DNA from 2 places in the Cytobacillus kochii genome. Region 2 is predicted to be linked to the other one. Evidence: predicted binding sites of a transcription regulator. Region 2 holds the regulator's gene; the other holds the start of a gene.
The links. Region 2 encodes Rex, which represses fermentation and respiration genes when NADH is low (regulators of the CRP and FNR family bind a similar motif). Its sites were predicted from a motif close to TTGTGAAATATTTCACAA; they were not measured.
Positions count from the first base shown of each region.

Region 1: the regulator Rex is predicted to act here: its motif matches at 1,595-1,612, upstream of LG276_RS14620 (formate/nitrite transporter family protein).

Region 1 covers NZ_CP085254.1:2,856,974-2,861,758, reverse strand. Annotated here, with positions in the region: gene LG276_RS14630 (DUF2294 domain-containing protein) at 251-601, shown strand; gene fdhD (formate dehydrogenase accessory sulfurtransferase FdhD) at 616-1,407, shown strand; gene LG276_RS14620 (formate/nitrite transporter family protein) at 1,662-2,462, shown strand; gene LG276_RS14615 (hypothetical protein) at 2,524-2,646, shown strand; gene LG276_RS14610 (type III polyketide synthase) at 2,871-3,956, shown strand; gene LG276_RS14605 (isoprenylcysteine carboxyl methyltransferase family protein) at 3,962-4,513, shown strand; gene LG276_RS14600 (hypothetical protein) at 4,532-4,705, shown strand.
Region 2 covers NZ_CP085254.1:506,027-510,811, reverse strand. Annotated here, with positions in the region: gene groL (chaperonin GroEL) at 1-595, opposite strand, end outside; gene groES (co-chaperone GroES) at 656-940, opposite strand; gene LG276_RS02850 (CPBP family intramembrane glutamic endopeptidase) at 1,208-1,936, shown strand; gene LG276_RS02845 (DUF4305 domain-containing protein) at 1,943-2,146, shown strand; gene LG276_RS02840 (redox-sensing transcriptional repressor Rex) at 2,176-2,814, opposite strand; gene moaC (cyclic pyranopterin monophosphate synthase MoaC) at 2,838-3,320, opposite strand; gene LG276_RS02830 (ABC-F family ATP-binding cassette domain-containing protein) at 3,464-4,785, shown strand, end outside.

The DNA of each region.
Region 1 (4,785 bases), 2.2 Mb from region 2:
GATAGAGAGACAACATGAAAATATTACCCCTCCAACAATTCCACTAGTTATTATAGCGCTAAAAATTAAATTTAACAATAATGAATTTAATCTTATAACGATTACAGTTCAATAGGGTAATTTTGGTATTTTGAAACATTGAAGCAATCATCGTGCAATTTTTTTCCTATTCGCAGCCCCTTTCATTTTTTTTTTGCTTGTACTATGATTATACAATTGAGACAGAATCTTATATAAAGGGGTAAAGAAGATGTCAAAAATGGTGCATGAGTTTAATGATATCATTCGTAAATTAAGAAAAGACTTATTTGGTAAGGGACCGGAGAAAATCCACACAGTGTTTGTAGAGAATATGGCCGTTTCGACTTTATACGGTAATCTCACACCGACAGAACAATTTATTTCTCGTACAGAAGATGGCAAAGAAATGGTGCATTCAGCAAGAACAAAAATGATTCAAGATGTATATGCTGAAGGTACGCCAGAAGGAATGGAAGAACTGGTCGGCGCGACGCTGTTACATTTGTTTTCTGATATTAAAGTGGAAGAGAATATGGCGATATCTGTATTTGTATTCGATAAAAATATCATAGATTCATAGAAAGAGGCGAAAAGATGAAGCAAGTGGAAACGAGTCGTAAAATCATACGAGTGACTGGAAATAAAGTTGAAAAAATAGAAGATACCATTGTTACCGAATATGCTGTAACGGTTAAGCTGAATGGAGAAGAGCTAGTCACAATGGTATGTACACCAGAATATATTGAGGACATGGTTATAGGTTATCTTGCATCAGAAGGTATCATAAGATCTTACAAGCATATTAAAGATATATGGGTACAAGAAAAGGAAGGGTTCGTTCATGTTACAACTGATCGTACAAATCCTTATATACAAAACTTCCAAAATAAAAGATATATTACTTCTTGTTGTGGTATGAGTAGACAAGGCTTTGTTTTTGTTAACGATGCATTAACAGCTAAAAAAATGGAAGATTTTAACATTCAATTAACTGTCAATGAATGTAATCAGTTAATGGAACAATTACAAGCTTCTGCGACTACATTTAAACAAACAGGTGGTGTACATAGCGCTGCGCTTTGTGACAAAAATGGGATATTATTAAGCAGAATGGATATTGGTAGGCATAATGCGCTTGATAAGATATATGGTTATAGTTTACGAGAGGGTATCAGCATGAAAGGGAAGATCATTGTTTTCACAGGAAGAATCTCTTCGGAAATACTTTTAAAAGTAGCAAAGATTGGTTGTGAAATGATTCTTTCAAAATCTGCACCAACAGAGTTTGCTTTGCGCTCAGCAGAGGAATTAGGAATTACGACTGTTGGATTTATTCGTAATGGCAACATGAATATATATACTTATCCTGAACGAATCCTCTTATAAAAAAATACTTCGCTACACGAAAAAAATAAAAAATAGTCTAGTAAAAGTTTTTGTTTTTTGGTAGCATATAGTTTGCAATGGGTAAATGGAAGTAAGGCAAGTACTGTTTTATCTCTTTTTACAACAAACAATATAAATATGATGACTGATACTTCTGTAGGTGATTGCAGAAGGGTTAGGCAGCATTCTTTGAAATCCTTTACAAAAGTAGGGGGTGTCTGAGTGCTGCCTTTTTTATTTAGGGGGTAGTTAGAATGGGATTTAGTAAACCGCAAGAAATTATGGAACAGACGATTGCAACAGGTGTTGCAAAAACGAAAACACCACTTTTGTCGCTGTTGGTTTTAGGCTTTTTAGGTGGGGCATTTATTGCACTAGGATTTTTATTAGACATTCGTGTTATTGGGAATTTACCGGCAGAGTGGGGAAGTTTCGGATCGTTTTTAGGTGCAGCAGTTTTCCCTTTAGGCCTTGTATTAGTAGTATTGGCTGGGGCTGAATTGATTACAGGTAACATGATGTCAGTTGCGAGTGCTTTGTTCTCAAAGAGAATTAGTCTTGGGCAATTATTAAATAATTGGTTTTGGGTGTTATTATCCAATTTTGTAGGGGCACTGTTTGTTGCTTATTTCTTTGGACATGTCGTTGGATTAACAGAGACAGGTCCATATCTAGATAAAACAGTAGCGATTGCTGGTGCAAAAATTGATGATACATTCTTACAAACATTTGTTTCAGCGATTGGTTGTAACTGGCTCGTATGCCTAGCTGTTTGGTTAGCTTATGGTGCTCATGATTTTGCAGGTAAAATTTTGGCTATTTGGTTCCCGGTTATGGCATTTGTTGCGATTGGATTCCAGCACGTTGTTGCCAACATGTTCGTTATTCCAGCTGCGATTTTTGCAGGTTCGTTTACTTGGATAGATTTCATTGGTAATATCATACCTGCCTTTTTAGGTAATGTAGTTGGAGGGGCTGTTTTTGTTGGTCTAGCTTACTTTGTCTCCTATAAACCAAAAAATGAAACAAATGCTCAGTTGAAAAAAGCTTCATAATAGAAACACAATCATCATAGCTTACATAAAATAATCTATTAGAGATATTGGATGTGAGCAAATGCAGCAATATTATTGTGATTATTGTAAAACGCTATATAAAGAACAAGGGGTTTGCCGTGTTTGTGGTCAAATCATTGATAAAACGATTATCATTGATGTGCATAAGCAAGGCAATAAATAAGCAAATATAATTGGTAAAGTTTGCGTAATGCCAAGAGAGCCACTTTAAGATATGATAAAAGGGCACAGCAACTCCTTCAAAACACATCTTTCTGAGCCGAATGAGATAACTCATTCGGCTTTTTTTAATGCAAAAAATGAACGAGAAAGATTAAAAACCAATCAATGCATAAATATCCTTATTAAGGAAAAAATACCCGTACATAGATAGAAAGGGAGTTCCTTATGCCAGCTATTTTATCCATCTCAGAAGTACCCCCGCCAAATGAAATTGCTCAAAATGAAGTGGTAGCATTTGCACGCCACTTATTTGGGCAATCGTTCAAAGATATCGATCGTTTACTAAAAGTATTTCAAAATGGACAAATTGAAAAACGTCATTTTGCCAAAGAACTAGATTGGTTTAAAGAGGACCATAGCTTTGCTGATAAAAATGATGCCTTCATTGAAACGGGAGTTAAACTTGGGTGTGAGGCGATTGAAAAATGTTTAACAACGAGGGAGTTTCTAAATCAACCTATTAAGTATCAAGAGATAGATGCGATTTTTACGATTACTAGCTCAGGTTTAGCTACACCATCGCTTGAGGCAAGAATAATGAATCTATTACCCTTTTCTGAGCAAACAAAAAGGATCCCAATATGGGGTTTAGGCTGTGCAGGTGGTGCATCGGGTTTATCGAGGGCTTATGAATATTGCTTAGCTTATCCAAAAGCAAAGGTTTTAGTATTAACAATTGAATTATGCAGTTTAACTTTTCAAAGAAATGATCGCTCTAAGAGTAATCTTGTTGGTACTTCTTTATTTGCTGATGGTGTTGCCTGTGCATTAATCGCAGGTGATGAAAGTGGTTATCGAAAATATCAGAAATTGCCTGCCATCCCCCATATATACGGGACACAATCAACGACAAAAAAGGATTCGCTTGATGTAATGGGTTGGGACGTAAAGGATGATGGTTTATATGTCATATTCTCAAGAGATATTCCCACAATTATTGAAGGCTGGCTGAAGCCAAATGTACAGAAATTCTTAAATCAATTCTCATTACAAATAACCGATTTGCAACATTTTATTGCTCATCCAGGTGGAAAAAAAGTGATTGATGCTTATCAAGCGTCTTTACACATTCCTGCTGAGATGACCGCCACTTCATTAGATGTTCTAAGGGAGTTCGGCAATATGTCATCAAGCACAATATTATATGTCTTGCGAAGGTTTTTTCTACTTGGAAAAAAGGATGATATAGGTTTGGCAACTGCCTTAGGGCCAGGTTTTAGCTCGGAATTACTTTTATTAAAATGGAGGTGAATTAAATGTTTTTTTATTTTCTTCTATTTGTTATTACTCAACGGTGTATAGAGTTAATCGTCGCAAGATTCAATGAGGACTGGATGAAAAAAAGAGGTGGCATTGAATTTGGTCAAAGTCATTATCCACTAATCGTTATGGTACATAGTTTGTTTTTTATTGTTCTAACAGTTGAGGTAATTGTGTTCGGCAAAGGATTATCTCCTTATTGGTATTATTTACTGCCATTATTTATACTCACACAAGTAATAAGAATATGGGTGTTATCTTCCTTAGGGAGATTCTGGAATACAAAGATTATTGTTTTACCTCATGCAAAAGTGGTAACTAAAGGACCATATCGTTGGCTAAAGCACCCAAACTATACAGTCGTTGCCATGGAGTTTCTTATTATGCCTCTATTGTTTCAAGCTTACTATACTGCACTTGTTTTCACTCTGTTGAATTTCTTTATTTTAGCCATTCGTATTCCAGTTGAGGAAGAAGCATTAAAAGCATTAACGAAATATGAAGAAGCCTTTCCAATGAAGAGAGATGAAGAAATAGGAAAAATTTGAAAAAGGTTTATTTTAGTATTGAAAATCATTCTCGATTATGATAAATTATTAATTGAAGATGATACTTATTCTCAATTAATGAAAGGCGTGATACATTTGACAGCTCTTTTTGTGGTTGGCACTATCGCTGTATATGGTGCAGTAATGAAATATGTGTTGAATGGTGTTACAAAGTCTGAAGCAAATTCTTAAATTAGCGTTTACCCCTTTATTACATATAGGAAGAAGCCTTAGTGAGTGAGGCTTCTTCTTTTTTTTGGTGAAAATACCAA
Region 2 (4,785 bases):
AGCTGTATCCACGGTCGAATTGCATACCTTCAACGATATCCATTTCTGTTGTGAATCCTTTAGATTCTTCGATTGTGATAACACCGTCGTTACCTACACGCTCCATAGCTTCAGCGATTAATTGTCCAACTTCTTCGTCAGCAGCAGAGATGGATGCTACTTGCGCAATAGACTCTTTGCCTTCGATTGGTTTAGAGATCGCTTGTAACTCTTCAACTGCTGTAGCAACCGCTTTTTCGATCCCTTTACGGATACCCATTGGGTTTGCACCAGCTGTTACGTTTTTCAAACCTTCGCGGATCATTGCTTGCGCTAGAACCGTTGCAGTTGTTGTACCGTCACCAGCTACGTCGTTTGTTTTACTTGCTACTTCAGCAACTAGTTTCGCACCCATGTTTTCGAATGCATCTTCTAGTTCGATTTCTTTAGCAATTGTTACACCATCATTTGTAATTAATGGAGAACCGAATTTCTTCTCAAGAACCACGTTACGTCCTTTAGGTCCAAGAGTTACTTTTACTGCATCTGCAAGTGTATCCACTCCACGAAGCATCGCGCGGCGAGCGTCTTCACTAAATTTAATATCTTTAGCCATTATTAAGTACCTCCTCTAATAGTTAAAAATCTTTATAATAAGTATATAGCTGTTTTTTTATTAACCGATCACAGCAAGAATGTCGTTTTCACGTAAAATTAAGTATTCTGTACCTTCGTATTTCACTTCTGTTCCTGCATATTTTGAGAAGATAATAAGGTCGCCTTCTGCAACTTCTAATGCTACACGTTCACCATTTTCTAGTACACGTCCAGTACCAACTGCTACGACTTTACCTTCTTGAGGCTTTTCTTTCGCGCTATCTGGTAGTACGATACCGCTTGCAGTTTTTTCTTCCGTTTCAACAAGCTCGATAATAATTCGATCACCTAGTGGCTTCAACAAGTGAAACAACCTCCTCAATTCATTTGAAAATTATTTTATTAGCACTCGTTAGTCTTGAGTGCTAACACAATTATTATATTAATCAAAACTACTCTTTTTTGCAAGTAAGAACCTTGCAATTTTACAAAAAAAAAATGCGAACCTCTCCATTCTATACAACTTCTATTTGTTTTATGCACTTCATAAGGATGTACTATTTGAAACCAATAGTGTTTAACAGGTAAAATAAATATTAGTGTAACTTCTTTATGAATAGGAGACTAGCCATTGAAAAAAGAGTATTGGTTTATCATTATGATTTATATAGCCATGCAATTATCAGCCATCGTTGGCGTTCCTGCCATTCTTTTTCTAGGTAATATGTTAGGATACAGCTTTGATGAGGTTGCAAAAATTGCCCCGCCACTCTGGATTGTCATTAGTTTTACAATTACCCTTCTCTTAACTTTGTGGTTTTTACGGAAAGAAAGCAAAGAGATGCCAATGAGGAAACAAGCACCATTATCGACTTCTATCGGGTGGGCGATTGCAGGTATTCCGCTAGCATTTATTGCTCAAACCGTTGCAGCGAATATTGAATTAATGCTCGGCATTGAGATGGGGTCAGACAATACACAGCAAATTATGTCTTTAATTGAAACATCTGCTCTCGTGATTATCGTTGTTTCCATTATTGGTCCGATTTTAGAAGAGATCATTTTTAGGAAAATCATCTTTGGTTCCTTGCATAAACGATTGAACTTCTTTTTATCAGCACTAATTAGTTCATTAATTTTCTCTCTCGCGCATGGGGAAATTGAGCACTTAATTCTTTATGCAGCGATGGGCTTTACGTTTGCGTTTTTATATGTAAAAACCAATCGTATTCTCGTACCGATCATTGCTCATGTAGCGATGAATACCTTTGTCGTTGTGATTCAATTGAATATGGATAAGCTAGAAAAATATATGACAGACTTAGAAACGGTACAAATGATTTTTAGCAGATTAGGATGATGTTAGATGAGAACACCTTTGTTCACAGGGATTATCTCCCTTCTTTTTGGATTTGTATTTATTTATTTTGCGATTATTAATCTTCAAAACGGTGGAGGTTGGGGATTTCTAACGATCTTCATTTTGATTTTTGCCACTTTTGATATTGGTGGCGGGATTAAATTAATAGCTATGCATTATCGTATGAAAAAGAAAGAGGATAAAAAATAGAGCTGACTCCATGCGGGTCAGCTCCTTTTTTATGATGGATAGTGTTTTAAGAAGTATACTAATGATTGCAATTCGACCGCCAAATCAATATGATGGATGCGAATATGGGAAGGAACCGTTAACCGCGCTGGCGTAAAGTTCAAGATTCCCTTTACATGACTTTTAACGATTCTATCCGTAATTGGTTGTGCGGCATGAGACGGTACAGTCAAAATGACAACTTGAATATGGTGCTCATCAATCAACTTTTCTAGTTCATCTAAATGACGGACAGGTACTTCGCCTACAGACGTGCCAACCCTACTTTCTGAAACATCAAATGCCACTTCAATCTTTGTATTATTATTTTTTAAAAAATTATAATTTAAAAACGCTGTACCTAGATTCCCTACACCAATTAACGCTACCTTTGTCACTTCATCTTGATCGAGTGTCTTACGGAAAAATCCTAATAAGTAATTTACGTTATATCCATAACCTTTTTTCCCTAATGCACCGAAATAGGAGAAATCTCGTCGAATTGTTGCAGAATCTACTTTCACCGCTTCACTTAATTCTGCTGAAGAAACTCGCTGCTTTCCTGATGCGTGTAAATTTTTCAAAAAACGATAATACAAAGGCAATCGTTTAGCCGTTGCTTGAGGGATTTTCGTTGATTCATTGGACATAGGCTCCACTCCATTCCATTTACTTAAGCCCTTCTAAAGTCACCGTTTTTACCACCGGTTTTCTCTACTAAATATGTTGGTCCTATTACCATGCCTTTATCTACTGCTTTGCACATATCATATACCGTTAAAGCGGTAGCTGTAGCAGCTGTCAACGCTTCCATCTCTACTCCGGTATGCCCATTTGTTTTCACTGTACAATCAATATGTAATACATAATGATCCTCTACCTCTTCCCAATTGAAGGATATATCAATTCCGGTTAAGGCGAGTGGATGACACATCGGGATGATATCAGATGTCTTTTTTGCAGCCATAATGCCTGCCACTTGAGCAACAGCAAGCACATCACCCTTTTTCATCGTGCCATCAGTAATCTTCTGATAGATTTCTTGATTTAGCTCAATACTACTATGAGCAATTGCTGTACGGGCAGTTTGTGGTTTTTCACTCACATCCACCATCTTCGCTCTGCCTTCTTCATTAAAATGTGTAAATTCAGCCATTCATAACACCTCACATGAAAATGATACACTATTTTGATTCATCTGTGTAATGTAGTTTTTTATATATTCTATCCAAATAGTGACTTTATTGCCGAACCTCACCTGATTAAGGTACACTATCACTATAACAGAGGTGAAATATAATGATATTATTACAGGTTAATCAGCTTTCGAAAAGTTTTGTGGCTGATCCTATATTAATGAATATAAAGCTTGAAGTACAAACGAGAGACCGCATTGCATTAGTTGGACGTAATGGTGCGGGAAAATCAACTCTTTTAAAAATTATTGCTGGACATATGTCCTATGACTCCGGTGAAATTATTCAATCGAAAGAAACCAAAATCGGTTATCTTGCACAAAATACAGGACTAGAATCTGAGCTATCTATTTGGGACGAAATGCTTACCGTGTTTGATTATTTGCGTAAACAAGAGAAGGAATTGCGCTTACTAGAAACACAGATGGGCGATGCAACACTCATCGAAAACGGTGAAGCTTACGATAAAATTTTAAAAACCTATGATCAAATGCAAGTCAACTTCAAAGAACAAGGTGGCTATCAATACGAAGCAGACATTCGTTCTGTACTACATGGCCTTAATTTTCAATCGTTTAGCTATGATACAAAAATTTCTGCATTAAGCGGGGGGCAAAGGACGCGACTTGCACTTGCGAAATTATTGTTAACCAAACCTGATTTACTGATTTTAGATGAGCCGACAAACCATTTAGATATTGAAACATTGTCCTGGCTAGAGCAGTATCTTAGTGGTTATGATGGTGCTATTTTAATTGTCTCACATGACCGCTATTTCCTAGATAAAGTCGTCAACCAGGTATATGAACTATCACGTAACCATATTAAAAAATACGTTGGTAACTACAGCAAATATCTTGACCAAAAAGCAGCGAATTATGAACGTGATTTGAAAATGTATGAAAAACAACAAGAAGAAATTGCGAAACTAGAAGACTTTGTTCAACGCAACCTTGCCCGTGCTTCTACAACGAAGCGTGCACAAAGCCGGCGTAAGCAGCTTGAGAAGATGGAGCGAATGGATCGCCCCCAAGGCGATGAGAAATCAGCGACATTCGGCTTTCAAATTGAACGTCAATCAGGCAATGATGTGCTAACCGCTGACTCTTTAGCCATTGGCTATCAACAAGAAAAGATCAGTGATCACATTTCATTTCGCATGTCTCGAGGCGATTCCATTGCTTTAGTAGGTCCCAATGGTATTGGAAAGTCGACTTTATTGAAGACCCTTGTAGACAAGCTACCTGCTTTAGGTGGCACGTTTCAATATGGCTCAAATATCCGCATTGGGTATTACGACCAACAGCAAGCTGATTTGAGTTCAAATAAAACCGTATTAAACGAGCTCTGGGATGATTACCCTCTCATGCCTGAAAAAGATGTCCGTACCGTGTTAGGTAACTTCCTCTTCTCTGGAGATGATGT